Regions from separate parts of the Janthinobacterium sp. SUN137 genome, predicted to be linked through region 2. Evidence: predicted binding sites of a transcription regulator. Region 2 holds the regulator's gene; the other holds the start of a gene.
What was found. Region 2 encodes FliA, which starts transcription of late flagellar genes. Its sites were predicted from a motif close to CTAAAGTTTNNNNNNNNNNNGCCGNTA; they were not measured.
Positions count from the first base shown of each region.

Region 1: O3298_RS10030 (FlxA-like family protein) is a predicted target of FliA. The motif match lies at 10,420-10,446, and genes of this name have one in related genera.

Region 1 is NZ_JAPWHZ010000002.1:439,439-454,003, reverse strand. Features, by position in the region: gene O3298_RS10090 (hypothetical protein) at 1-444, opposite strand, end outside; gene O3298_RS10085 (hypothetical protein) at 449-1,174, opposite strand; gene O3298_RS10080 (hypothetical protein) at 1,238-1,801, opposite strand; gene O3298_RS10075 (hypothetical protein) at 1,881-2,111, shown strand; gene O3298_RS10070 (DUF1800 family protein) at 2,214-4,016, shown strand; gene O3298_RS10065 (DUF1501 domain-containing protein) at 4,026-5,471, shown strand; gene O3298_RS10060 (intradiol ring-cleavage dioxygenase) at 5,468-6,331, opposite strand; gene O3298_RS10055 (hypothetical protein) at 6,289-6,453, opposite strand; gene O3298_RS10050 (hypothetical protein) at 6,457-7,107, opposite strand; gene O3298_RS10045 (Spy/CpxP family protein refolding chaperone) at 7,123-7,626, opposite strand; gene O3298_RS10040 (response regulator transcription factor) at 7,820-8,509, shown strand; gene O3298_RS10035 (ATP-binding protein) at 8,512-10,005, shown strand; gene O3298_RS10030 (FlxA-like family protein) at 10,048-10,389, opposite strand; gene dcd (dCTP deaminase) at 10,511-11,080, opposite strand; gene O3298_RS10020 (alpha/beta fold hydrolase) at 11,214-12,014, opposite strand; gene O3298_RS10015 (HAD family phosphatase) at 12,073-12,768, opposite strand; gene O3298_RS10010 (TSUP family transporter) at 12,790-13,551, opposite strand; gene O3298_RS10005 (LysR family transcriptional regulator) at 13,703-14,565, shown strand, end outside.
Region 2 is NZ_JAPWHZ010000001.1:766,417-780,981, reverse strand. Features, by position in the region: gene O3298_RS03620 (hypothetical protein) at 1-25, opposite strand, end outside; gene O3298_RS03615 (pseudouridine synthase) at 282-992, shown strand; gene O3298_RS03610 (fumarylacetoacetate hydrolase family protein) at 1,080-2,078, shown strand; gene flhB (flagellar biosynthesis protein FlhB) at 2,218-3,411, shown strand; gene flhA (flagellar biosynthesis protein FlhA) at 3,408-5,504, shown strand; gene flhF (flagellar biosynthesis protein FlhF) at 5,772-7,100, shown strand; gene O3298_RS03590 (antiactivator of flagellar biosynthesis FleN protein) at 7,093-7,956, shown strand; gene O3298_RS03585 (RNA polymerase sigma factor FliA) at 8,002-8,733, shown strand; gene O3298_RS03580 (flagellar motor protein) at 8,715-9,461, shown strand; gene motD (flagellar motor protein MotD) at 9,467-10,249, shown strand; gene O3298_RS03570 (translation initiation factor Sui1) at 10,314-10,676, shown strand; gene O3298_RS03565 (hypothetical protein) at 10,750-11,607, shown strand; gene O3298_RS03560 (flagella synthesis protein FlgN) at 11,657-12,124, opposite strand; gene flgM (flagellar biosynthesis anti-sigma factor FlgM) at 12,133-12,441, opposite strand; gene flgA (flagellar basal body P-ring formation chaperone FlgA) at 12,553-13,248, opposite strand; gene flgB (flagellar basal body rod protein FlgB) at 13,440-13,892, shown strand; gene flgC (flagellar basal body rod protein FlgC) at 13,895-14,296, shown strand; gene O3298_RS03535 (flagellar hook assembly protein FlgD) at 14,312-14,565, shown strand, end outside.

The DNA of each region.
Region 1 (14,565 bases), on a different contig from region 2:
GCAGATCACGGGCGGCGCCTGGTAGACATCGCTGGGCAGCGCCAGCGCATCGGCGGCAACAATATCGAGGCCGGCCAGCCACACGCCCGTCTTGTGCTCGCTGCGCTGGGTGATGACTTCGTTGAACAGGTCGAACTGGGTCAGCGCGGCATTGAACTTCAGGCGCAGGAAAGTGAAGCGGCGCTGGGCCTCGGCAGCCGTGGCCATGCTGGCGCCATCGGCGTGCTCGCGCCGCAGCCACCACTGGAACTGGGCCACCATGCGCCGCAAGGCGCGCCGGCCCTGCACCAGCTGGCTTTCGATGGCCGACTGGGCGCTGGGCATCAGGGACGCCGCCAGCACCGTCGGCTCGATCAGCGCAAACGGTTCCAGCCGCGCCAGCCGCGTCAGCAGCGAGCGCGCCTCCTGCTCCAGCATCCAGGCTGCATAAGCGCCGATGGCCATGATGTCACACGCCGTACAGGACGATCTTGTGGCCCTGGCGCGCCCAGCGGCCGCTGGATGGCCGCATGCCGGCGCCGCTGCGCACGCCGGCCGGCGCCACGCCCCCCGCAGCTGGGCCGCTGCCGTTCTGCGTGGCGACCTGGCCGCCCGGCCGGCCCAGCAGGCCTGGCGCGAACTGGCGCGCCGCCGCGCTGGCCGCCGCCTGGGCGATGGCGCGCGGGTCGCCATTGCCGCGCGCTTGCGCGGCGCGGTTGACGGTATCGGCCGCCAGGCGCACGAACTGCTTGGCGCCCTCGAATTCGCGGTCTTCGTTCGACGACGCTTCCGCTTCCAGCCCCAGGGCGCTGCCGGCGGCCGAGGCCAGGCCGCTGCCGATCTTGGCGCCCAGCGGACCGCCGAAATAGCCGCCGATGGCGCCGCCCGCCAGGGGAATGGCCTTCTTCGCCACGCCCTTGAGCACGCCGCCGATCGCTTGTCCCACGGGCGACTTGATGATGCCGCCCGCCACGGAGGCGGCCTTGCGCAGGAAATTGCCGAGAAACTGTTCCAGTTCGGCTTCATTGCTGACAGACAACAGTTCATTCGCCAGTTCCATCTCCTCGGCCTCGGAAAACATGGCGCTCGCGCCGCCCTCGCCGCTCCACTCGCCCTGGCCAAACTCGAACTGTTCCGCTTCAAAGCCGGACATTTCCTGTCCGTATTCCAGGGTAGTACGATCCAAGTCATGCATGATGAACTCCTCAAAGTTAGCACCTCGGTTGACATAACAGTGCCGGACGCAGCAGCCGCCCGGCTAACAATCGAGCACGACGATGTGCCCGCCCTCGCGGCGCCAATGGCCAGCATCCCGTCCCGGCGTTTGCGCCGCCTGCCTGAGCAAGCCTGGCGCCACGCGGCGTGCCACTTGCAGCAGGGCCGCGTCCACCCACGTCCTGGGGTCGCGCGCGCCCAGGACGCCGTCCTGCACCAGCGCCGTGTTGACGGCATCGATCAGGTGCACGACCTGGCGCGCCAGTTCGAATTCCTTGTCTTCCGGGCTCAATCCTTCCAGTTCCATGCCGAAGATGGCCGCAGCGCGCCGCTTGAGCGCCTGCGGCGAGCCACCATGCAGGGGCAGCAAGGGCGCCACCACCTTGCCCAGCAACTGGCGCAGTGGCCCTTCCAGCGGCGTGCCGCGCACTTGCTGGCCCGCCGCGGTGGCGCCCAGCTGGTGCGCCAGGAAAGCATCGAATTGGGCCGGCCTCTGCAATTCCAGCAACTGCGCCGCCAGCGCCAGCGCATCTTCCTGGAGCGGCAGCATGCCCGGCGCTTCAGGCAATTCCATTTCGGGACGATAGGCGAGCAGGCGGCTGGTCATGACAGGCTCCGGTGGAAGGCGGGCGGGTGGCCCATGCCTCCCTGACGCAAGGGCCATGCCAGTCCGGCGCAGGGGAAGAATGGGACAGGATGGCGAACGGCGTTTCGCCGATAGCGTAAAAACCATGGTTTCCGGCGAAGCGGGTTTCGTTGTCAAGATGAGCTTTCAAACAAGCTTAATTGGCAGGAATGATTACGTCGCCTATCCGCCACAGTGCTCGCTATCGGCAAAAAATATTTTTCATTTTCAAAAAGAAAACTTCGCTCTACCCCGCCAAAAACACCGTCAACACCACGCCAACGGACGATAAAAGTAAACGTGGCCAACACGTAAATAGTTAATTGGAAACAGGATTTTGGTAGGCAAGCCCTACAATTAACGGGCCAGAATTTGATTGCCTGAAAGAAACTAAATGATAGACCCTACCTTGCGCCGTTTGTTGGCCATCACATTACTCAGCCTGCTTGCCGCCTGCGGCGGTGGCGGCGACAGCAAGACCGGCGCCAGCCATAACCCGGACATATCGGTCGTGCCGCCGACCACCACGGTCCCCGGCGATCCGGCCAACCCCGGCACCAAGCCGGGCGACACCATCCCGCCACCGCCCCTGACCACGCCCCCGGCCAACCAGACCGCCACCTTCACGCGCGCGGAAGCGTCGCGCTTCCTGGGCCGCGCCACGTTCGGGCCGGACATGGCGGCCATCGACGCCCTCGCCGCCAGCGACAGCGACGCCTGGTTCCGCGCGCAGTTTTCCAAGCCGCAAACCTTGCACCGCAAATATATCGACGCCAAGTATCCCGTTGCGGGCGCGGCGGCCACCAAGGCCGTGCCGAACGACTTTTACGAGTCGTTCTGGCAGCAAGCCGTGCGCGGCGACGACCAGTTGCGCCAGCGCGTGGCCTTTGCCCTGTCGGAAATCTTCGTCGTGTCCACGCAAAACGAGAGCGTATGGACGCAAACGCGGGGCGTCGCCAGCTATTACGATATGCTGGGGCAACATGCGTTCGGCAACTTCCGCACCCTGCTGCAGGGCGTGGCCACCCATCCGATGATGGGGCTGTACCTGTCGCACCTGCGCAACCAGAAGGAATCGGCCACGCGTACACCCGACGAGAATTTCGCGCGCGAAGTGATGCAGCTGTTTACCATCGGCCTGTACCAGCTGAATGCGGATGGTTCATTGAAATTGTCCGGCGGCAAGCCCATCGACACCTACACGCGCGACGATGTGGGCGGCCTGGCGAAAGTGTTTACGGGCTGGAGCTGGGCCGGCCCGGACCAGGGCGCGAACCGTTTCTTTGGCAGCGTGGCCGATCCGGACCGCGACTGGAAACCGATGCAGAACTATGCGGCGTACCACTCCACCAGCGAAAAGCGTTTCCTGGGCGTGAGCGCGGCGGGCGCCGCCGGCGGTGAAGCGGACATGGCGCTGGCCCTCGACACCCTGTTCAACCATCCGAATGCCGGCCCCTTCTTCGGCCGCCAGCTGATCCAGCGCCTGGTGACCAGCAACCCCAGCCCGGCCTATGTGGGCAGGGTTGCGGCCGCCTTCGCCAACAATGGTTCGGGCGTGCGCGGCGACATGCAGGCCGTGATCCGCGCCGTGCTGCTCGACCCCGACGCGCTGGCGCCAGCCGGCAGCAGCCTGCGCACGGGCAAATTGCGCGAACCGCTTGTGCGTCTGGGCAACTGGATGCGCGCCTTTCACGCCAAGGATGCGGCCTTGCAGTACCGCATCTATTACCTGAGCGATCCGCTGTCGGGACTGGGGCAGAATCCCATGAACGCGCCATCCGTCTTCAACTACTTCCGCCCCTCGTACGTGCCGCCCAATTCGGCGCTGGCGACGGCGGGCCTGGTGGCGCCGGAAATGCAGATCACATCGGAGCCATCCGTCACCGGTTACCTGAACTTCATGCAGGACGCCATCCGCGGCGGCGTGGCGGAAAACAGCGCCGTGCAAGCCGACTACTCGGCCGAAGTGGCCCTGGCCGACCAGCCCGCCGCCTTGCTGGACCGGGTCAACTTACTGTTAATGTCCGGCAATATGTCGTCCCGGCTGCGCGGCAAGATCCTGGCGGCCGTCACGAGCATCGCGATTCCCGCCGCCAACGGCAGCAATGCCGCGCAAGTGACGACGGCAAAAACCTACCGCGTGCACCTGGCCATTTTCCTGGCCATGGCCTCGCCTGAATACCTGGTTCAAAAATAAGGAAGCAGCATGACCATCACCTCTCACTTCTCGCGCCGCCGCTTCCTCGGCTCCATGCTGGGCCTGGCCGGCAGCGCGGCCACGCCATTCGCCCTCAACCTGGCCGCCATGGGCCAGGCTGCGGCCCAGTCCGCCGACGACTACAAGGCCCTCGTCTGCCTGTTCATGACCGGCGGCAACGATTCCTTCAACACGGTGCTGGCCACGGACACGCCATCGTGGAGCGAATACCTGCGCCTGCGCAACACGGGCAGCAACGATTCGATCCACCTGCCCGGCGTCGGCGAAACGGGCGGCGTGCTGCCGATCACGCCCGCCACGGCGCAAACGGGCCGCAGCTTTGCCCTGCACCCCGCCCTCGCTCCCGTGAAAGACCTGTTCGACGGCGGCCGCGCCGCCATCGTTGCCAATGTGGGCACCCTGATCCAGCCCCTGACCCTGGCGCAATACAAGGCGGGCAATGTGGCGCTGCCGCCGAAACTGTTTTCGCATAACGACCAGCAATCGACCTGGCAATCGGGCTTGCCGGAAGGCGCCAGCATCGGCTGGGGCGGACGCCTGGGCGACCTGCTCGGCACGGGCAACGCGAATGCGACGTTTACGGCCATCTCGGCCGCGTCAAACGCGCTGTTCCTCAGCGGGCGCCAGGTGCGCCAGTTCCAGGTGGGCCAGGCAGGCGCCGTGCCGATCCGCAATATCGGCGGCGGCTACCTGTTCGGCACCACCGAGGGCGAGACCGCCTTGCGCGACATCATCAGCACGGCGGGCGACGACATGATGGAGCAAGAACACGTGGCGACGGTGCAGCGCGCCATTTCCAGCCAGAGCGTGCTGAGCGGCGCCATGCTGGCGGCCGGCGCGGGCGGCGTGCCCAATCCGCCGCCCTACATCAATCCGAACACGGGCGCGTCCAGCGTCAACCAGCTGGCCGTGCAATTGCAGACGGTGGCGCGCATCATCGGCGGGCGCGGTCCCCTGGGGGCGAAACGGCAAGTGTTCTATGTGACCCTGGGCAGCTTCGACACGCATGACCGCCAGAAGGAATTGCACGGCGACCTGATGGCGCGCCTGGCGCACGCGCTCGCGTATTTCGACGCGACCCTGGCCACCCTGCAAGGCGCCGACGTGCGGCGCCAGGTGACGACGTTTACGGCGTCGGACTTCGGCCGCACCTTCAGCAGCAACGGCGACGGCACGGATCACGGCTGGGGCGCGCACCACTTTGTCGTGGGCGGCGCCGTGAAGGGCCGCGACATCTACGGCGCCTTCCCCGCCACGGGCCTGGGCCATGAGCTGGACGTGGGTTCCGGCTCCCTGCTGCCGACCATCTCCGTCGACCAGTATGGCGCCACCCTGGCCAAATGGTTCGGCGTGGCAGACGGCCAGCTGGCCGACGTGTTCCCGAACATCGGCAACTTCAGCCGGCGCGACCTGGGTTTCATGACGGCAACTTAACCGTTCACGGCCACCGTCAGGGTGACGACATAACCATCGGTGGCATTGCCCGTCACCGTCGCCATCTGCAAGCTGGTGCCGTCGGCAAAGACATTGTCGGTGGCATAGCTGATCTGCGCCAGGTTGCGCACGCTGGCCGTGTAGCCGCTGGCCGTGTAAGCCTCGTTCAGCGTTGCCATCGGGAACGTGAACTGCGACGTCTTGATGCGGTTCGCGGCGCTGGCCGCCTTGGCCAGGCTGGGATACACCTCGAAATGCACGTGCGGCATGCGTCCCGCGTAGCAGCCGGGAAAGATGGTCGTGAACGCCAGCTTGCCCGCGCTGTCCGTTTCCTGCACGCCGCGCAAATAATTTTGCGCCGTCACGCCGCTCGAATACAGCGAATACAGACCGTCGCGGTCGCAATGCCATAAATACACGGCGTAGCCGGCCAGGCTGGCGCAGCCGCCGCTGGCGTTGAGCAACTGCAAATTGATGGTCAAGGGCACGCCTGCCGCCACGCCCGTGGCGCCATTGAAACTGGCGCGGATATCGCTGCGCACCACGCCCGACTGGTTCAGCACGTTGATGATGCTGCCGCCATTCGTGTTCGTGCCATCGGCCGGATACGGCCCGCCCGTTTCCTCGGGAATCACCGTGCAGGCGCCCGCGGCCGGTATCGTGACGCTGCCGGCGCCGCCGGACGTGCCCGTGACGGCGCCGCTCGCGGCCGTGCCGCCGGCGTCCGAACCGCCGCCGCAGCTCATCAACGGCAAGGTGGCGGCGCCCGCCAGCAGCCAGCGCAGGACTTGGCGCCGTTCGGCCGCCTGTTGCCGCATCATTTCGAGGTCGGATGCCAGACCGTGATCATGTAAGTCCATATATATTCCATCAAGTAGGGCAAGCTCGCCAAGGCAGGGCTCAGGCTGGCGCACAGGAACAGCGCCTGCGTGGCCCGTTGCGCGAGCGCCTTCCTGGCAGCGATGGCGAGCTTGCGTTCCATGGCTCAAGCCGTTGTATCGACCAGGTTGCCGCTGGCGGACAGGCTGCCGCCCGCGCTCGCCGCGCCCAGGCTGCCCGACAATGCCTGCAGGAAACTGCTCAGTTTGCTGCTGCTCGTGCCGCCCTCATCGCCGCCCAGCGCGCTGAGCAGGCTGGCAAAGCTGGACTGCAAGTCCGTCACGCTGCTGTCCGCGCTCTGCGCGCTGTCGCTGCCATCGCTGCCGGATGACGAGAGTTTTTGCAGCAGGCTTTGCAAATCCGACTCGATATTGCCGGGGCCGCCGCGCGCGCCACCGCCGGGTGGCGGCCCCGAAGGCGGCTCTGCCCCCTCTTCTTGCCCGCCGGCACTGCCACCGCTCTGCGCATGCAGGCTGCCCATCAGCTGGTGCAGGAAGGCGCCCAGCGCCTGGCCCGCGTCGCCGCTGCCGGCGGCGCTGGCGCCGTCCGTCGCGCTATCGCCATCGCTGGCATCGACCGTCACGCCGATCGATGACAAGGCGCTGGAAATAGCGTCGAGAAATGCGCCATCGTCGGGTTTGGACGGCCGCGTGCCGCCCGCGCCGCTGGTACTGCCGGTATTGCTGCCGCCGCCCAGGCGGCTGAACGCGCTCAGCTGGCTGGCGGCGCTGGTCGAACTCAAGGCACTGATGCTCATCTCACTCTCCTGTGCTTATTGGGGACGGCGCGGGCCGGGGCGGCTGTCGCCCCGCTGCTGCGCCTGCTTGCGCTGTTCCGGCGTCAGCACGGCCAGCAATTGCTGCTCCAGCCGTGCCTGCTGCAAGCTGATCTGCGCCATGGCTTGCGCCGCCGTGCTGGCCAGCGCGCTGGCCTTCGCATCGTCGTAGGCGCTGGAGGCGGCCAGCGCGCGCAGCTGCGCATGGGCCTTGAAGGCGATCTTTTCCTGTTCCCGCAGCAAGGGCGCCTGGGCGTAGGTGGCGGCGAAAATCTTGTCTTGCTGCGCTTCGCTCAAGTCGATGCCGCGCAGGAATGGCGGCAAGCCTGGCGCACCGGGTCCGCCAGGTCCGCCGGGTCCGTGAAGCAGGCCGGGCGGCGGCCCTTCCAGGGCGCGCGCTGGCGGGCCGTCCGGCGCAGCTTCTTGCTGAGCCAGCGCCAGCAGCGGCATGCTGCAGGCGGACAGCAGCAACAGGGATACGGCAATACTCAGGTATTTCATCGGGCTTTCCTTTCGTGGCGATCAGCCCTGATTGTGGGCGTCTGGCATGTAAAGCAACGTTAGGGCGGCGTAAAAGCGTGTAAAGGAAGGTGCGCAAATGTAAGCGGACGTATGTAAAAGCGGGTAAAACCGCCCTGAACGGCCCCCTTTGACTGCTATCATCGGGCGATATTCACCCGAAAAAAGCACAGGCATGAGCAAGGTTTTGTTAATCGATGACGACGTGGAACTGGTCGGCATGTTCCAGGAATACCTGACGCAGGAAGGTTTTGACGCCCGCGCCGTGCATGATGGCGAAAGCGGCGCGGCCGAGGCGCTGACGGGCCTGTACGCCATCGCCATCCTCGACGTCATGATGCCGCGCATGAATGGCCTGGAAACCCTGCGCCGCATCCGCGCCGGCAGCAACCTGCCCATCCTGATGCTGACGGCGCGCGGCGACGATACGGACCGCATCGTGGGCCTGGAGCTGGGCGCCGACGATTACGTGACAAAACCGTGCACGCCGCGCGAGCTGACGGCGCGCATCCGCGCCATCCTGCGCCGTGCGCAAGCGGCACCGCAGGACACGTCGGGCCTGGCGCCGCTGAGCGTGGGACAACTGACGATGTGGCCGGAGCAGCGCCGCGTTGCCTGGGCCGGCGCGCACCTGGAGCTGACGAGCACGGAATTCAACCTGCTGGAAGTGCTGGTGCGCCATGCAGGCAAGCCCGTGAGCAAGAATCAGCTGTCCGAACTGGGCCTGGGCCGGCCCATGGCCCGCTTCGACCGCAATATCGACGTGCACTTGAGCAGCCTGCGCCGCAAGCTGGGCAGCCTGGCCGATGGCCGTTCCTGCCTGCAAACCGTGTACCGTCTCGGCTACCAGCTGATCAAGGAGTAAGCGTGGGCCGTCTGTTCTGGAAGTTTTTTCTGTGCATCATGCTGGCGCAAGTGACGGCCACCATCGGCATCGGCGGCACCTTCTGGCTGAAAAACCGGGCCGCGCAGCAGGAACGGGCCCTCGACATCGACACCAGCCCGCCCGCGCAAATGATCATCGAGGCCGCCAGCGCCACCGTGGAAGCGGGCGGCAGCCAGGCCTTGCGGCAATTCCTGGGCAAACTCGAACGCATGCGCGTGTTTGCCGTCGATACCAAAGGGCAAGAATTGATGGGCCGCGCGGTGCATCCCGCCATGCTGGCCAAGGCACGCGCCATGCTGCAACAAAGCCAGGCCCATCCCGTCGTGCGCGACGTGGCCGGCAGCGACGGCAAGCGCTACCTGCTGTTCCTGCCCTCGTCCGAACGCTTCCGCAATGCCGAGGCGGGCGCCGCGCGCGACACGCTCAACGCCGTCACCCTGAGCGGCCCGCGCGCCATGGGACCCGGTCCACGCCCCAGCGAAGCGGGCGCCCCGCCGCCACGCGGCGAATTCGGCCGCGGCATGCCGCCCGGCCCGCGCATGGACAGCCCCTACCGCACCTTCATTCCCCTGGCCGCCGCCATCGCCGCCAGCCTGCTGTTCGCCTTTTTGCTGGCCTGGTATTTTGCGCGCCCCATCCGCGACCTGCGCCAGGCGTTCGAGGCCGCCTCGCACGGCAACCTGGCGCCGCGCTTTCACGCCAGCGGCAAGCGCGGCGATGAATTGACGGACCTGGGACGCGATTTCGACCGCATGACGGGCCGTTTGCGCAGCCTCATGGACAGCCAGAGGCGCTTGCTGCATGATGTCTCGCATGAACTGCGCTCGCCGCTGGCGCGCTTGCAGGCCGCCATCGGCCTGGCGCACCAGCAGCCGGAAAAGATGGCCGCCTCGATGCAGCGCATCGAACGCGAAAGCGAGCGCATGGATAAACTGATCGGTGAACTGCTGACCCTGTCGCGGCTGGAAGCGGGCGCCGTGCAAGCGGGCGCGGGGCACGCACACAGCGAAGACGTCGGCATCGCCGACCTCGTGCACGACATCGTGGACGACGCCCGCTATGAAGCCAGGGCGCGCCTGATGGGCATCGACCTGACGGTCGACGCGGCCATGGCCGACGCCAGCGTCACGGGCCAGCCCGAGCTGCTGGCGCGCGCCGTGGAAAACGTGGTGCGCAATGCTGTCAAGCACAGCCCCGACGGCGGCACGGTCGATGTCGAGCTGTCGCGCCAGCATGATTGCTTGCGCATCGCCGTGCTGGACCGGGGACCCGGCGTGGCCAGCGCCGACCTGGCCCGCATTTTTGAACCGTTCTTCCGCGCCGCCAATACCCAGCACAGCACGGACGGCCATGGCCTGGGCCTGGCCATCGCCCAACACGTCATCAACGCCCATGGCGGCCGCATCGGGGCCAGCTTGCGCAGCGGTGGCGGACTGTGCGTGGAAATGTTGTTGCCCGTCAAAACGCCAGGCTGACCTGTCGGCGAGCCTGGCGTCTTTTACGCGCGGAGAATGCTGTTACGCCTGCGTATCGATGATGCTGCCCAGGGTGGACGAGGTCGATTTGGCCGGGCTCGTCGCCGTATCGGCGCTGCTGACCGGCTGAGCATCTTGCTGCGCCGCCTTCTGCGCGGCGGCAGCTTGCAACTGGGCAATTTGCGCCTGCAAGGCCTGGATTTGCTGCGCCAGTTGCTGTTGCAGCTTTTGCGACGCCTCCGTCTGCTCGCCCTTCTGCGACTCCGTCAACTGCTTTTGCGCCGCCGTGATCTGCTTTTGCAGCGCCGCGATCTGCGAACTGCTGCCCGAACTGGCGCTACCGGCCGCGCTGACCGCGCTGCCTGAACCGATTGCCGCTACCATGATGCCTCCTCAGTGTTTCGATACCAAGGTTAACGGCAGGCATGGGCGCGGATGTAGTGCCGCAGGTGTAAAGACAGGTAAAGACAGGTAAAGACGGCTGGCGCCCCTCCCTTCACCGCAATCAGGTCTTGGGTAAGGTTACGCCGACCTGGCCCTGGTACTTGCCGCCGCGGTCCTTGTACGACGTTTCGCACACTTCATCTGACTCGAAGAACAGCACTTGCGCCACGCCTTCGTTGGCATAGATTTTCGCCGGCAGCGGTGTCGTGTTGGAAAACTCCAGGGTCACATAGCCTTCCCACTCCGGTTCGAACGGGGTGACGTTGACGATGATGCCGCAGCGCGCATAGGTGCTCTTGCCCAGGCAAATCGTCAGCACGTTGCGGGGAATGCGGAAATACTCGACGGTACGGGCCAGCGCGAACGAGTTCGGCGGGATGATGCAATAGCCCTTGCCGGACACGTCGACGAAATTGTTCGCGTCGAAATCCTTCGGATCGACGATGGTGGTATTGATGTTGGTGAACAACTTGAACTCGTCGGCGCAACGGATGTCATAGCCATAGCTGGACGTGCCGTAGGAAACGATGCGGTTGCCGTCGCGTTCCTTGACCTGGCCCGGTTCGAACGGCTCGATCATGCCCGTTGTTTCCGCCATGCGGCGTATCCATTTATCGCTTTTAATCGTCATCGCAGGGGTATCTTTCTAGAATATCGGAATGGCTGGGGCCGCACGCCTGCTGCAGGCGTGGCCCGGATGGCAGGATTTTACGCGAAAATCCGCCACTTTTGGCCCTTGCCCGCTGAAAATCCTTGCCAGTCGGCTAGTGTTTAGCCAACAGCGAGGTGATCATCTCGCGCACCACTTGCGCCGTCAGTTCCGGGTTTTCCATGGGAAACAGATGCCCGCCCGGCACCTGGCGGAAAAATTTGCCGACCAGCTTGCGCGTGGCCGTCAAGCCCGCCTGGCGGCATTCCACCGATTCCGTGCCGCCGATAAAACCGATGGGCACTGGAAATCCGTCCTTAACGAGACCGCCGATGTGGTGCGGCAAGCTGCGGTAGACCTGCGTCTCCACTTCGCGCGTAAAGCGCAGCTGCACCCCGTCCGGATGCGGCGCCAGGCCGCTGTCGATGTAATCGCGCAAGACTTGCGGCGCCCAGATGGCGAACATGTCCTTGGCGGCAAAATGCTCATACGCAGCTTGCGCATCGGGCCACAGCTTGCGCCGCCGGGCGGAAAAACGGGCGGGAGAGTAACGCTCGCCCAGTGCCGTGTTGCGCGCCAGCCGCACCAGCAAGGCGCGCCAGCCCGCCACCACGGGCGAATCGAGCAAGACCACGCAGCGCACCAGGTCGGGACGCTGCTTGGCCACCATGACGCTGAGCATGCCGCCCAACGAATGGCCGACGAGGATCACGGGCGCGCTGTAGCGGCGCTCCAGGTCGTCGATATACTCGCGCACCAGCTCGGGCCAGCCCGTGCTGACGGGGTATTCGGGATCGTGCGCATGCATGTCGAGCGCCTGCACGGTGTAATGCTGTCCCAGCAAGCCAAACAGCTTGCGGTAAGTGCCGGCTGGATAACTGTTGGCATGGGCAAAGTGCAGTTGCGGGAGGGTCATCGTGGGTCGGTGCCGGTGAATGCGATAAACAATTGTAATGGCATGCCGGCAAGACGTATCAGAGGAAGGACTCTAATTGCCGGGGCGCATGGGCCATGCCGGGCACGAACGCCGCCAGCACTTCGCCCAGCTCGGCGTTGGAATCCACGACGCAAAAAGCATCGTCGAACGCGTGGTGACGGTTCATGGGATTGCGCACGACGATGCATTCCAGTCCGGCCGCATTGGCGGCGCGCAAGCCGCGCGGCGAGTCTTCCACGGCCACGCAGTCGGCGGCGGCCAGGCCCAGGCGCTGCAAGCCCAGCTGGTAGCCGTCGGGCGCCGGCTTGCTTTCCCCATACATTTCACGCGTGAGCACGAAATCGAAGTGGCGCAACAAGCCCGTGGCCGCATGGCTGATCCGGAAATGCTGCTCGTAGGCACTGGTGACCACGCCCATGGCCACGTGCGGGCGCAGCGCCGCCAGCACTTGCCCGATGCCGGGCATGGCCAGCTGGCGCGCCTGGCGCAGGCGCTGCGCGAACAGCGCGGTGCGCTCGGCCCGCAAGCGCTCGACCAGCTCGATCTCATGGCCCTGCCCCAGCAGCACATGCCAGGCGCCATAGTTATTGTCCAGGAACCAGTCAAAGAATTGCTTCGGCGTCAGGTCTATGCCGTAGGGCAAGAGCAAGTCGCGGTTGCTTTCGTAAAACAGCTGCTCGGTGTTGACCAGCACGCCATCGTTGTCCCACAGCACGCCCTGGATGGTTTTCATGGCTTGTTGTCGTTCAGAAACTTACTTGAAGAAAATGTCGTAGGACAATTTAACGATCAGCAGCACCAGCAGCACGAGGAATAGGATGCGCACGAAGGCGGCGCCGCGGCGCACGGCGATCCAGGTGCCCGTCAGGGCGCCCAGGATGTTGCACACAGCCATCGGTGCAGCCACGGCATACACCACGTGACCGGCGGGAATGAAGAAGGCCAGCGCAGCCACGTTGGTGGCGATATTCACCAGTTTCGAGCAGGCCGAAGCGAGGATGAAGTCGAAGCCGAAGACGCGGATGAACAGGAAAATCAGGAAACTGCCCGTGCCCGGCCCGAACAGGCCGTCATAGAAGCCGATGGCGCCGCCGATGACGATGGCGAGAATGCGTTCGCGCGGCCCGATGGGGCGCGCTTCGCGCGTCGTGCCGAAATCCTTCTTGATGAAGGTGTAGATGGCCATGATGATGATCAACACCAGCACCATGGGGCGCACCACCTGCTGCGGCACATACGACACGGCGGCCGCGCCGATGAAGGACATGACAAAGGCGCTGGCTACGGCCGGCAGCACCAGCAGCCAAGGGATGTGCACCTTGCCGACAAACGAGCGGGCGGCAAACGTGGTGCCGCAGGCGGACGCCAGCTTGTTCGTGCCCAGCAAGGAGGTCGAGGCCATGTTCGGCATCAGGTTGAACAGGGCCGGCAGCTGTATCAGCCCGCCCCCGCCCACGGCGGCATCGATCAGGCCGGCAAAGAAGGCAAATAAACACAGCAGCGAGATGGTCAGCATGATAGGCAGTAAGGAATGGGCGACAGCGGCAGTATAGGCGCCGTGGATTTTTCCGGATGCAACTTCATATTGCGGAAAACGCAATCAGGCGTAACGCTTGACGGAATGCGCCCCGTGCGGTCTACTGGCCTCTTTTGCCGGGAGTCACGCGATGTCGATGAAACTGATGTGGGAGATCCGCGCCTTTTGCACCGTGGTGGAAAAGCGCAGCTTCATCCACGCGGCGCGCATGCTGGGGCGCTCGCCGTCGGCCGTCACGCGCGCCATCCAGTTCCTCGAAGACGCCATCGGCGCCGAGCTGATCCTGCGCACGCAAAAGCAGTTCACCCTGACGACGGCTGGCGAAACGTATTACGCGTCGGCCAAGCACTTGCTGGAAACGCAGGCCGAGGCGGAAGACCAATTGGCGGAATTGAGCAATTCGCCGCAAGGCTGGGTACGACTGTCGGCGCCGGAAATCCTCTCGCTGGGCTTTCTGCCGAAAGTAGTGGCGCAATTCTCGCGCGACTACCCGAACGTGTCGGTGGACATCCATTTCTCCGATAAATCCATCGATCCTATCCAGGAAAAGCTGGACTTCGCCATCCGCGGCGCCTTTCCCCAGTCCAGCGAGCTGATCGGCTACCCACTGTGGAATTACCGCCGCTACATGTACGCCTCGCCCGACTATATAGAACGCATGGGTGCGCCCGGGGAACCGGAAGAGCTGGCCGGCCACGACATCATCATGCATTCGGCCCCCCGCATCCTGCGCGACTGGCATTTCGTTTCCGGCGAACGCAACGTGCGCTACCAGGTGCAGCCCCGTTTCCGCTTCACTTCCGGCATCGCCACCTTCCAGGCGGCCTTGGAAGGCGCCGGCATCGTGCGCCTGGCCAGCTGGCTGGCGGAACCGGCCGTGGCCAACGGCACCCTGCGCAGGGTCTGCACGGCGTACCGGCTGACGTCATCGAAGGAGCTGGACCCCAGCATTCATGCCGTGTACGGCACCTCGCGCATGGCCAAGGGGGCGCG
Region 2 (14,565 bases):
AGGCGATGGTATCGGTATGCTCCATACGATGTCCTTGTCAGTCGTTGCCTAGTTATTATTCCTAAACCTCGTTAGGCGGATTCCTAACGAAGTTTCAGTCTATCAACGCGATATTCCGAGCGCTTGATATTTCTCAAAGGAATCAACCATTTCTCGCCAAATCTCACCTTGTTCTTTTTGGTATTTCTGCGTGCACCATGGTTTCGTGCCGCCTGGGCCGCCGCGCGGACGCCAGGCGCCGCCGCTTCACGCTGCCAGCCGCTTCTGGTAAAGTCACGCCCATGAGTAAATTATCCCTAGACCGCATCCTGCAATCGCAGGGTTTTGGCACCCGTAAATATTGTCGTTCCCTCATCGAGGATGGCGATGTCGTCATCGATGGCGTCACCCAGACCAATTACCGCACCACCGTCGAGACCGAAGGCCTGGTGCTGCACGTGTTCGAAGAAGAGTGGGTGTATCGCGCGCACCTGTACCTGGCGCTGAACAAGCCCGCCAACTTCGAATGCTCGCGCAAGCCCAGCCATCATCCTGGCGTGCTGACCCTGCTGCCGGAACAATTCACCTGGCGCGAAGTCCAGCCCGTCGGCCGGCTCGACCACGATACGACCGGCATGCTGCTGATGTCCGACGATGGCCCGTTTATCCATGCACAATCGTCGCCGAAGCGCCACGTTCCGAAGATTTACCAGGCCACCACGCAAGAGCCCGTGACGGATGAGCTGGTGGCCCTGCTGCTGGCCGGCGTGCAATTGCACGACGAGCCGGCCCCGCTGGCGGCCCTCGTCTGCGTCAAGCGCGGCGAGCACCAGCTGGAAATCGTGCTGGAACAGGGCAAGTACCACCAGGTCAAGCGCATGCTGGCCGCCGCCGGCAACCATTGCAGCGCGCTGCACCGTTCCGCCATCGGCAGCCTGACCCTGGAATCGCTGGGCATCGCCGAAGGCGAGTGGTGCTACCTCACGCCCGAGCAGATCGCGCTCCTGGCCTAGCCCCTTCCTGACCGCCAAAGCCGGGGATATCCCGGCTTTTTGGCGTCTTTAGTCTCCATTGCCTGCATTTGACGAAGTTTCCCGCACATGAAATTAGCTACCCTGAAGGATGGCACGCGCGACGGCCAGCTGGCTGTCGTCTCGCGCGACCTGAAAACGGCCCATCTGGCCGATGGCATCGCCTCGACCCTGCAAAAGGCGCTCGACGACTGGAGTTTCATCGCGCCCCAGCTCGATTTGCTGTACCAGACCATCAATAGCGGCCGCGGCCATCGCGCCTTCGAATTCGATCCCGCCAACTGCATGGCGCCCTTGCCGCGCAGCAGCTTGCGCGTGGCCGGCGCAGCCTACCTGCAGCAGATCGAGCGGGCCTGCAAGGCGGCGGGCAGCGAGGCGCCCGCCAATCTGCGCGATGCGCCGCGCCTGTACCAGGGCGCCAGCGACGATTTCCTGGGCGCCCAGGACGAGATCGTGCTGGCGCATGAGCAGTGGGGCATCGACTACGAGGCGGGCATCGCCGCCATCACGGACGACGTGGCCATGGGGTCGACACCCGACCAGGCGCACCTGAACATCAAGCTGTTGATGCTGGTCAACGACATCACCCTGCGCAACCTGGCGCCGGACGAGCAGGCGAGTGGTTATGGTTTCCTGCAGGCGAAACCCGCCATGGCGTGCTCCCCTGTCGCCATCACGCCCGACGAGCTGGGTGACGCCTGGCGCGGCGGCAAGGTGCATTACGCGCTGCGCTGCAGCCTGAACGGCAAGTTGACGGGCCAGCCCCACGCGGGCGCCGACATGGCGTTCAATTACCCGCAATTGCTCGCCCACCTGTGCCAGACGCGCAACGCGCGCGCCGGCAGCGTGGTCAGCGCGGGCGGGGTCGCCAACAAGGAAGTCAAGAAGGGATTTTCCAGTATTTTTGAGCGACGTAACCAGGAGATGATCGCCGATGGCGTCGCCGGCACGCCGTATTTGCTGTTCGGCGACGTGCTTCGCCTGGAAATGCTGGGCGATGACGGCAAGTCCCTGTTTGGCGCGATTGAACAGACGGTGAAACAGGCTGAAGCGCGCAAGTCCCGCTAAGGTTACTGGGGAGCAAAGGAAAAGCAGGGGATTCGCCCTCCTTTTCCCTTGATGGCGTTGCGGTAATTGAACCGATAATGCCACATGCCCAGTCCGTATTGCGCCTAGCCAGGCTGCAGGACTTCACCGGAGTTGATTGATGTCGGAAGACAGCGACGCAGAAAAGACCGAAGCCGCGTCACCGAAGCGCCTCGAGCAGGCGCGTGAGGAAGGCGACGTTCCGCGATCGCGTGAAGTGGCAACGTTCACTGTGTTGATGGCGTCCGGCTGCTGCCTGTGGTTTGCTGGCGACGCCATCGTGCGGCGGTTGACGGCCGTCATGGTGTCCGGGCTGACCCTGGACCGGGAACAGATACTCAATCCCGACGCGATGATGTTGCGCATCGGCTACGACGTGGGTTCGGTCCTGCTGACGTGCCTGCCGTACGCGCTGGCCATCATGCTCGTCGCCCTGGCTTCGCCCGTGCTGGTGGGCGGCTGGCTGTTCAGTTCCAAGGCGTTTACACCCAATTTTGGCAAGCTCAACCCGATTCGCGGCCTGGGCAACATGTTTTCGAAGAATGCGCTGGTGGAATTGCTCAAGGCCATCGCCAAGACCCTCGTCGTGGGCGTCGTCGCCTGGATGGTGATGCAGCATCAAAAGGACGCCGTGCTGGGCTTGTCGGTGGAATCCCTGCGCGCCGGTTCGGCCCATCTGATCAGCCTCTTGATCACGGCTTTCCTGTTGATCGTCGGCGCGCTGGGCTTGATCGCCGCCATTGACGGTCCGTACCAGATGTGGCATTACGCCAACAAGATGAAAATGTCCTTGCAGGAAGTCAAGCAAGAGTCGAAGGAATCGGACGGTAATCCGCAGATCAAGGCGAAGATCCGCCAGATGCAGCATGAAATGTCGCGCCGCCGCATGATGGCCGACGTGCCGACGGCCGACGTGGTGGTGACCAACCCTACCCACTACGCGGTGGCCCTGAAGTATGGCGAGAATTCGCGCGGCGCGCCGCAGGTGGTGGCCAAGGGCGTCGACGAGGTGGCGGCGAAGATCCGCGAACTGGCCGGCGAACACAAGGTCGCCATCCTGGAAGCGCCGGCCCTGGCGCGCGCGCTGTACAAGCACACGGACATCGGCGACGAGATTCCCGAGGCGCTGTACGGCGCCGTGGCCGAAGTGCTGGCCTACGTGTTCCAGCTGCGCAGCTATGGCAAGGGCCAGGGCGAGCGTCCCGACAAGCCGAAGAAACTCGACGTGCCGCCCGAGCTCGACCCGCTCGACCCCGCGTCGCAGACCAAACCCGCGGCAGACGCGGCAGACAAGAATAAAGGAAGCACACCATGAACGGCCTGACCATGCCAGCCTGGCTCAGCGGATTGAAAGGCAGCGCCAGCAAGGGCGTCGCCGCGCCGATCATCATCATCATGCTGCTGGCGATGATGGTGCTGCCGTTGCCGGCCTTTATCCTCGACATCTTCTTCAGTTTTAATATCGCGCTGTCCATCATCGTGCTGCTGACGGCGCTGTACACGGTCAAGCCGCTCGACTTCATGGCGTTCCCGACCATCCTGCTCGTGTCGACCATGCTGCGCCTGTCGCTGAACGTGGCGTCCACGCGCGTGGTGTTGACGGAAGGCCATACGGGCGCCGACGCGGCCGGTAAGGTGATCGAGGCGTTCGGTCACTTCTTGATTGGCGGCAACTACACGGTCGGTATCGTCGTGTTTATCATTTTGACGATCATCAACTTTACCGTCGTGACCAAGGGTGCGGGCCGTATCGCCGAGGTGGGCGCCCGTTTCGCGCTGGACGCCATGCCTGGTAAACAGATGGCCATCGATGCCGACCTGAACGCCGGCCTGATCGGCGAAGACGAGGCGCGCCGCCGCCGCACGGAAGTGGCGCAGGAAGCGGAATTCTACGGCGCCATGGACGGCGCCAGCAAATACGTGCGCGGCGACGCCATCGCCGGCATCATGGTCACCGTCATCAATATCGTCGGCGGCTTGCTGGTGGGCTTGCTGCAGCACGACATGGGCTTTGCCGATGCGCTCAAGAACTACACCTTGCTGGCCATCGGTGACGGCCTGGTGGCGCAGATTCCTTCGCTGATCATTTCCACGGCGGCCGGTATCGTCGTCTCGCGCGTGGCCAGCGAACAGGACATCGGCACCCAACTGGTGGGGCAATTGTTTGCGAAACCGCAAGTGCTCTATATTACCGCCGGCATCATCGGCGGCATGGGCTTGATTCCCGGCATGCCGAACATGGTCTTCATCCTGCTGGCCTCGTTGCTGGCCGGCTCCGCCTATCTGATCAGCAAGAAGCGCACGCAGGAAAAGGCGGCGGCCGAAAAGCCGGCCGAAGTGCCGCAAGCAACCGTGGCGCCCGAGCAGGAAGAAGCCAGCTGGCAAGACATCATGCCCGTCGATACCCTGGGCCTGGAAGTGGGCTACCGTTTGATCCCCCTGGTCGACAAGACGCAGGGCGGCGAATTGCTCAAACGCATCAAGGGCATCCGCAAGAAATTTGCCCAGGAAGTGGGTTTCCTGGCGCCGCCCGTGCATATCCGCGACAACCTGGAATTGAAACCGTCCGCCTACCGCATCACCCTCAAGGGCGTGGAAGTGGGCGTGGGCGAAGCGTTCAACGGCCAGTTCCTGGCGATTAATCCCGGCATGGCCAGCGGCACCTTGCCCGGCCTGGCCACGAACGACCCCGCCTTCGGCCTGCCCGCCACCTGGATCGACGCCAGCCTGCGCGACCAGGCCCAATCGATGGGCTATACGGTGGTCGACGCGGGGACGGTGGTGGCCACGCACCTGAACCACCTGATCACCTCGCACGCTTCCGAGCTGCTGGGCCGCGCGGAAGTGCAATCGCTGCTCGACCACCTGGGCAAGGAGTCGCCGCGCCTGGTGGAAGACCTGGTGCCGAAGATGCTGTCCCTGTCGACCTTGCAAAAGGTGCTGCAGAACCTGCTGGCCGAGGGCGTGCACATCCGCGACATGCGCACCATCATCGAAACCCTGGCCGAGCATACGGTCAGCACGCAAGACCCGAACGACCTGACGGCGCTGGTGCGCGTGGCCCTGGGCCGCGCCATCGTGCAGCAACTGTTCCCCGGCTCGGCCGAACTGTCCGTGATGACCCTCGACAGCCGCCTGGAGCGGCTGCTGATGCAGGCGATGGGCAATGGCGGCGACGGCGCCGGCATCGAGCCGGGCCTGGCCGACACCATCGCGCACCAGGCGGGCCTGGCTGCCCAGCAACAGGAAGCGCTGGGCCTGACGCCCGTGCTGCTGGTGCCGGCACCGCTGCGCGCCTTGCTGTCGCGCTTCCTGCGCCGCGCCTTGCCGCAGCTCAAAGTGCTGTCGCATGCGGAAGTGCCGGAAACCAAGACCATCCGCGTCACGGCGCTGGTGGGGGCACAATAGTTGGCAGCATTAGTACCGGGGTCAGACCCGCCGGGTCTGACCCCAGCCCTTGTCTTTGGTCAAATAAACATCAATTTCCTCTCGGCAAACTGAATAACGGGTACTTTCCCGTCCTGTTCCTTCGATCATTTCCTGTAAGCATCGCTAATAATGGAAACTGTCCGGGTGATCTGTGTCCATGTGGAAGACAGCACTCAAGCAACAGGAGTCGACGATGGTCACACAGTTCAGCCAATATTGCGCCACCCCCGCCCTGGGAGGCCGGTCATGAATGTGAAGAAATTTACGGGCGCCTCGTCGCGCGATGCGCTGCGCAAGGTGCGCGAAGCGCTGGGCCCCGACGCCGTGATCCTGTCGAACCGCCAGGCCGATGGCGTGGTGGAAATCCTCGCGCTGGCCAATGACGATGCCGCTTCGCTGGCCTCGCCGCCGGCCGCGTCCGAAATGGCCCAGCCCCGTCCCCAGTTGCAGACCCAGTTCGCCACGTCGCAGCGTCCGGCCGCCCCGGCCCAGCGCCCGGCTGCGCCACGTCCTGCCGCGCCGCGCCAGGCTGCCTCCGAGCCAGTGGACATGGCCCGCATGCAGCAGATGATGGCCAGCGCGCTGGCGCACGTCAAGGAAAACGCCGCCGCCGAGATGAGCGGCATGATGAATGAAATCCGCGCCATGCGCGGCATGATGGAAACCCAGCTGGCGGAAATCTCGTGGGGGTCGACGCAGCAGCGCGAGCCGCAAAAAGCCGTCGTGCTGCGCGAAATGCTGGCGGCCGGCTTCTCGGCCAGCCTGGCGCGCTACCTGATCGACAAGCTGCCGGCCGGCCTCGACGGCGCGCAAAGCATGCGCTGGATCAAGACGGTCCTGAGTCGTAACCTGAATACTGTGGCCAATGAAGACGCCATGCTGGAGCAGGGCGGCGTGTTTGCCCTGGTGGGCCCGACCGGCGTCGGCAAGACCACCAGCACGGCCAAGCTGGCGGCCCGCTGCGTGATGCGCCACGGCCCGGAAAAGCTGGCCCTGATCACCACGGATGCCTACCGTATCGGCGCGCATGAACAGTTGCGCATCTACGGCAAGATCCTCGGCGTGATGGTGCATTCGGTGAAGGACGAGGCGGACTTGCGCATCGCCCTGAAAGAATTGAAGAACAAGCACACGGTGCTGATCGATACGGTGGGCGTGAGCCAGCGCGACCAGATGGTGACGGAACAGGTGGCCATGCTGTCGGGCGCCGGCGCCGACGTGAAGCGCCTGCTGTGCCTGAACTCCACGGCCACGCAGGAAACGTTGAACGAAGTGGTGCGCGCGTATCAGGGCAGCGGCCTGGCCGGCTGCATCATGACCAAGCTCGATGAAGCGGCCTCGATCGGCAATGTGCTCGACGTGGTGATCCGCCAGAAGCTGAACCTGTTTTATGTGTCGAACGGCCAGCGCGTGCCGGAAGACCTGTACCTGGCCGACCGCGGCTACCTGATCGACCGTGCCTTCAAGCTCAAGCGTGATGCGGCGGCGACGCAGTTTTCCGACGCCGAACTGCCGCTCCTGATGGCGCAGGCGGCTGCCCGCAACAATGAAGCGCGCGGGGTGCACCTTGGCTAATTTCGATTTCGACCAGGCCGAAGGCTTGCGCCGCATGCTGGCCGGCCCGCAGCCGCGCGTCATGACGTTCCTCTCGGCCACGCCGCAGGACGACAAGGGCGCCATGCTGGTCAACCTGGGCGCGTCGCTCGTCTACGGCGGCAATGACGTGCTGCTGCTCGACGCCAGCGGCGGCAGCGATGGCGTGGCATCGCGCCTGGGACTGGCGCACGGCGCCAGCCTGCGCGACGTGGCGCGCCAGCAGTGCGGCTTGAACCAGGTCATCCACCAGGTGCCGCAAGGTTTCGGCGTGGCCAGCCTCGGCGCGCGCAACCATTTGATGGACAGCATGGATTATGCGGGCGAGGATGAACTGCGCCGCCTGGGCAAGACGTTCGACGTGCTGGCGCGCCAGAGCGGCATCGTGCTGGTCGACGGCGTCGTGGCGGACGAGGGCGCGTGCTTCCCCGTGCCGCTGATGGCGTCGTCGGATATCGTCGTGCAAGTCTCGACCAGCGCCACCTCGATCAAGGCGGCGTACTGCCTGATCAAGCGCCTGAGCCAGGAACTGGGACGCCGTCCGTTCGGCATTCTCGTCACCGGCGCTTCCGAATCCGAAGCAAAAGTGGTATACGATAATATGGCGCAGGCGGCGAGCCGCTACCTGGCCGTGAAGCTGACTTCGATGGGTTCCGTGCCTGCCGACGAGTATCTGCACCGCGCGGCGCGGCTGGGCCGCAGCGTGGTCGATGCGTTTCCGCTGGCGGGAGCGTCGGTGGCGTTTCGCGGACTGGCCGAGCGGCTGGCCCGTTCGGCGGCGCCGGTGCTTGGCGGCACCTTGTACCAGACGGGGAGCCCGCACCAGTTCAGCGCCTGAATCGAACCGCAGCACCAGATAAGATGAGAAAACAATAAGCAGCCTATGTACACGGTCAAAGGGAAATCGAACAAGGACTATTTGCTGACGGAGCATATTCCGCTGGTGAAGCGTCTGGCGCACCATATGAAGGCGAAATTGCCGCCTTCGGTCGAGGTCGATGACCTGATCCAGGCCGGCATGATCGGCCTGCTCGATGCCATTACGCGCTATGAAGAGACGCATGGCGCGCAGTTCGAGACGTATGCCGTGCTGCGCATCCGCGGCGCCATGCTCGACGAATTGCGCACCAGCGACTGGCTGCCGCGCAGCATGCGCCAGAACATGCGCAAGATCGAAGAGGCGATGAGCACCCTGCAGCAGCGCCTCGGCCATCCGCCGACCGAGTCGGAAGTGGCGAAGCTGCTGAAAATGTCGCTGGCCGACTACCAGGAAATGCTGGGCGACGGCGGCGGCCACCAGCTCGTGTACTACGAAGACTTTCATGACCCGGACGGCAATGACAGCTTCCTCGACCGCCACTGCGTGGACGAGGACAGCGACCCCTTGCGTTCCCTGCTCGATACCGATTTCCGGCAATCCGTGATCGATGCCATCGACGCGCTGCCGCCACGCGAGAAAATACTCATGGGCCTGTATTACGAAGAAGAGCTGAACCTGAAGGAGATCGGCGCGGTGATGGGCGTATCCGAATCGCGCGTCTCGCAGCTGCATACCCAGGCCGTCGCGCGCCTGCGCGCAACCTTGAGGGAGCTGGCGTGGACTGGTCCAGCGTAATCGGGCTGGCGCTGGCGCTGGCGGGCCTGCTGGTCGGCCAGGCACTGGAAGGCGGCAAGATGGCCTCCCTGCTGCAGCCGGCCGCCTTTGCCATCGTCATCGTCGGCACCTTCGGCGCCGTGCTGCTGCAGACGCGGCTGCGCACTTTTGTCCGCGGCCTGGAAATGCTGCGCTGGGTCTTCCTGCCGCCGTCCGACACGCGCGCCGCGCTGGCGCGCGACATCGGGCAATGGAGCCTGACGGCGCGCCGCGACGGCCCGCTGGCGCTCGAACGCCTGATGGAAAACACGGCCGACCGCTTCAACGCCAAGGGTTTGCGCATGATCGTCGACGGCATCGCGCCCGACAAGCTGCGCCAGCTGCTCGACGTGGAAATCTCCGCCTACGAAATGGCCGAGCGCCAGGCCGTCAAGGTGTGGGAATCGGCGGCCGGCTATTCGCCCACCATCGGCATCCTGGGCGCCGTGCTGGGCCTGATCCACGTGATGGAAAACCTCACCGACCCCAGCAAGCTGGGCGGCGGCATCGCCGTGGCGTTCGTCTCGACCATCTATGGCGTGGGCCTGGCCAATCTGCTGTTCCTGCCGGTGGCCAATAAACTCAAGGCCATCGTCTCGCGCCGCGTGGTGCAATATGAAATCACGGCCGCCGTGCTGTACGACATCGCCACGGGCGACCACACGCGCATCATCGAAGAGCGCGTGTCCAGCCTCTTGCACGAGCATTGACCATGATGCGGCGCGCGCGCAGGAAGTATGACGAGGAACCGGACAACCAGGACCGCTGGCTGATCTCGTACGCCGACTTCATCACCCTGCTGTTCGCCTTCTTCGTCGTCATGTATGCGATTTCGCAAGTCAACGAAGGCAAATACCGCGTCTTCCAGAACGCCATCGGCCAGGCCTTCAGCCTGGAAAAGGGCGCGCCGCCCATCATCATGGAAGCGCCGCAGGCGATCCCGTTGCCGAACCCCGCCCTGAAACGCCGCACGGAAGCCATCCGCCGCGAGCGCGAACACATGACGCGCCTGGCGCAGGACCTGACGTCGACCCTGGCGCCGCTGGTCAAGGAAGGCAAGGTGCGGGTCACGCAGACGAGCCGCGGCGTGAGCGTGGAAATCAATGCCAGCGTGCTGTTCGATCCGGGTGCGGCGGGCTTGACGGCCGAATCGGACCAGGCCTTGCGCGCCGTGGCCGTGCTGCTCAAGGACGACACGCACGACGTGCAGGTGGAAGGGCATACGGATGTGCAGCCGATCAGTAATTCGACCTTTGCCTCGAACTGGGAATTGTCGGCTGCGCGCGCCAGCGCCGTGGTGCGCCTGTTCATCGCCAGCGGCGTCAAGGCGTCGCGCCTGACGGCCGTCGGCCACGCGGACAATATCCCCGTGGCGCCGAACGCCACGCCGGAAGGGCGCGCGCGCAACCGCCGGGTCGCCGTGACGATTTTGTCGGGCATCCCCGAAACGGTGACGGAAGTGCCGACGGCGCCCGTGGCGCCTGCGCCGGCCAATTGACGCTCGTCAACTGCGGGCTGCCGCTTGGTACAATCGCGCTTTCTTCCTCTTTTATCGTTTCCTCATGAAAAGCAGCTCCCTGGGCGGTCTCGTCTATTCCACTGAAACGGGCCGCATGTGTCCCGCCTGCCGCCAGCCGCTGGCGCAGTGCGCGTGCAAGGCGCAAGCGAAGGCTGCGCCTGCGGGCGATGGCGTGGTGCGCGTCTCGCGCCAGACCAAGGGTCGTGGCGGCAAGAGCGTCACCGTGGTCAAGGGCTTGCCGCTGGACGCCGTCGCGCTGGCCCTGCTGGGCAAGCAGTTGCGCACGCAGTGCGGCTCGGGCGGCACCGTCAAGGATGGCGTGATCGAAGTGCAGGGCGACCATGTCGACGCCATCCTGGCCGCGCTGGTCAAGCTGGGCCACCAGCCGAAAAAGGCCGGCGGCTGAGCGTGCGGAGGCGTGCGGCCCGCTGCCGCGCGCCTGTGGTAACGTGCATTTCCCATCCACGCGCTTCCTCACCATGAACGTCAAATTCACCGGCATGGCCATCGCCGCCGCCATCGCGGCAGCGCTGGCGCTCGTGTACTGGCCCGCACCCGAGAGCGGCGCGCCGGACGCTGCCGCCGCCTCCGCCGCTGGCGCGCCAGCGGGACGCAGCCTGGAATCGTATCTGAATATCGATGCCAGCCCGGTCGCCGATGCCGCGCCGATGCCCGTCACCCTGGCGCAGCAGCTCGCGCGCCTGACGGCCAGCGGCAAGCCGGAAGACGCGTATGCGGCCTACAATCTGCTCGACGACTGCATTTCATTTGAGAAAGAAAGGCGCTTGCCGGGGCTGGAATTCGAGCTGGGGCGCGAGATGACGGCGCAGGAAAAAGCCGCCCAGCAGCAGCTGTGCGCGGGCCTGACGCAGCGCCAGCGCGAGGAGCGCCTCGGCTACCTGGCGACTGCCGCCAGGGCGGGCGTGCCCGGCGCGGCGACTATCTTCCTGTCGGAAGGGCCGTTCGGCGACCGCAGCGCGCTGCGCAACCGTCCCGACGATCCGCTGGTGCAGGCGTGGAAGCGGCAAGCGATTGCCCAGCTGACGGCGCAGGCGGACGAGGCGGAGCTGACCAGCGTGTCGACTCTGATGATGGCGTATCTGCGCGATGGCGAGGTGGTGCAGAAAGATGCGCCGCGAGCGTATGGCTACCTGCTGGCGCTGCGCCAGGTCTACGACGACATCCTCGCGCCCGGCGTCACCAATCCCTACCAGGATGAGTACTGGCACTGGCTGCAGGCGGAACTGACGCCGGAGCAGCAGGTGGCGGCCAGCGCCAGGGCGCAAGCCATCGTGGCGAAATACCGCCAGCATGCGGGGCGTGCCGCGCACGGTTGAAGGGCAAGGCGGCTGCGCCTTGCCGGCGGATTGCTGTTAACTAGGGGAATCAGCCGATGACGACGCGCCGGCTGGCCGTGTTCGTCGTCGGTTGGCCGCTGGGACCGTAGAAATTGCCGCTCTGGGCCGGGGGGCGCATGGCGTTCAGGGCGCCTTGCGTGTGCAGCATGTGCTTGTTGACGAGCAGGCTGTTCAGGCGGTTTTGCTCCTTGGCTTCGCGCGTCGTCTCGAGCAGGGCTTTCCACAGGGGCGCCGCGTCGGCTTCATTGGCGCCGACCAGCCAGTCTTCCATGCCCGCTTCGGCCGCCGTGAAACCGGCTGCCGCCAGCGCCTGGTGGCGTTGCGCCGCCAGCTGGCTCAATTGTCCTACCAGTGCCGTCTTGCGCGCCGTGAGTTCCGTGATTGCATCGATGTCAGCCGCAACCAGATGCCGCTGTTCTTCTTTCATCAATGCCAGCAATGTGGTCATGAGCTGTTGCTCGTCGCGCAGGCTGGAAAACGGAGTCACTGATTGCATGAGGGAACCTATCTATTTCGTGAGTGCAGCAAGTCCTTGACCGTGTCGAGGAGACCGTCCGCCACTTTTTCTGAGTTGACCTGGAACTGGCCGTCGGCGATCGCGAGCTTGATGCGTTCGACTTTCTTCGTGTCGAACACGGCGCCGCTGCCGGCAGTTGCACTGGCCGCTAATGCCTGTCCTTGCGGCGACAGGCGTACATTGTCCGACGTTGTCGGTGTTGCCTGGGCTTTCTCGGCATTCCGGGCGCCGGAAGTACTCGCGGGCGCCACCGGCAGGCCGGGATTGCTTTTAATGGTGTTATCGGTAATTTTCACAGCGTGATCCTCGTCTGGTCGAAGTCAAAAAACTCCGGGATATGTGTCATTATCGGCACCTTTTGCCGAAACTTTAGTGCGCCAGACCACAATATCGCTGTCCATCCGTGTTTAAAACGCCACCTCCACCAGGCCGCCAGCCCGCGCCACGCCGCTGATCTGCTGGCCGCTCTGCGTGCGCACCTGCACCGTCTGGCCATCGCCGGCGCTGCCGATGGCGCGTCCTTCTGATGCCACCTGGAAACCGTTGCCACTCGAAACGACGCGCACCAGCTGGCCTTGCATCACCACCGGTTTGCGGCGCAGGGTGTCGAGGCGCATCGGCGTGCCTGGCGGCAAGGAAATATTTGTGCTGGCGCCCACGACCTGGGCCATGTCGGTGGCGATGCCTGCCGGCAATGCGGCCAGGTCGCCCTGCATCGTCACCAGCTGGCTGGCGTCGATGGCTTGCCCTTGCGCCAGCGGCACGGCGCTGGCCACGTAGTCGCCGACGACGGCCACGTTCGCTTGTAAGTAAATGGTCCAGCTGGAGGGCGCCGTGCAGCGCACGCCGACGGTGGTCTTGCCCCAGGCGCGCGCGCCCGGCGCCATGAACGCTTGCGGCGCGGGGCAGGCAGCCAGGTTCAGGCGCGGATCGACGGCGCCGACGGTGACAGTCACCTTGCCGGGCAAGCCGTTGCTTTGCACTTGCAGGAATTGTTCCACGCTGTTGCGCAGCGCTTCCGGCGTTTGCCGGCCGGCGTTTTGCGCCTGCGCCAGCAGTGGCAGGGCGGCAAAAGCAAAGAAGAAAGCGAGCGGTGTTTTCATGGTGATAGGCCTCTGGAATAGTGCCATGATAGTGCGCGCCGCCCCGATCGAAGCGCCGATTAAGGGGTAAAAGTACGGTCTGATCCGGCGATGGTCTTGCTGGTGGGCACCTTACTATGTTTCCTGTCATCACTAATCCGCCATCCTTCCGCCATCTCGGGCGCCAGTGGCAGATCTTTCCGGAGCCTGACATGATAGGGAAACTCGACGATTACATGCGCTTCAACGAGACGGCGCTGAGCCTGCGCTCGACGCGCCAGGAATTGCTCGCCTCGAATATCGCCAATGCCGACACGCCCAACTACAAGGCGCGCGACGTCGATTTCGCCGCCGCGCTGAAGGGGGCGATGGCGCGCAAGGATGGCGTGCCGCCGGCCCTGAAGGGCACGGCACCGCAGCATATGCCGGGCAAGGGCGTGGCCGCAGCTGCGGGCGCACCCGGTGGCGGCAAGGTCGAGACCCTGGCCGACGGCACGCCGCTGCTGTACCGCGCGCCGGCCCAGGGCGCCGTCGACGGCAATACGGTGGACATGGATCTCGAACGCAACGCGTTTGCAGACAATGCCATCCGCTACGAGGCGGCCGTGACGTTCCTCAATTCGCAGATCAAGGGCATGCTGACGGCCATCCAGGGAGGACAATAATCATGTCGCTATTTAATATCTTCAATGTTTCCGGTTCGGCCATGAGCGCCCAGGCGCAGCGCCTGAACACGGTGGCCAGCAACCTGGCCAATGCCGACAGCGCCACCAGCGCCACGGGCGAAGCCTACCGCGCCAAGCAGGTGGTGTTCGAAGCCGTGCCCATGGCCAACGGCGCCACGGCCGTCAAGGTGCAGAAGGTGATCGAGGATCCGTCGCCGATGAAGCTGGTCTACGACCCGAAGAACCCGCTGGCCGACGAGAAGGGCTACGTCACCATGCCCAACGTGAATACGGTCGACGAAATGGTCAACATGCTGTCGGCTTCGCGCTCGTACCAGACCAACGTGGAAACCATGAACGCGGCCAAGTCGCTGCTCCTGAAAACCCTCACCCTCGGCCAGTAAGGCTGACTGATCATTATGGCAATCATCGATACGAACACCTCCAAAGTCACCGACCTGATGGCGACGATGAATCCGAAGAAGACGACGGCCGAGGCAGGCAGTGTCGAAGCGGAAACGAACAAATTCCTCACCCTGCTGGTTACCCAGCTGAAAAACCAGGACCCGATGAATCCGCTGGACAATGCACAGCTGACCAGCCAGCTGGCCCAGCTGTCGACGGTGACGGGAGTCAACAAGCTCAATACCACCGTGGAAAGTTTGAAAGCCAG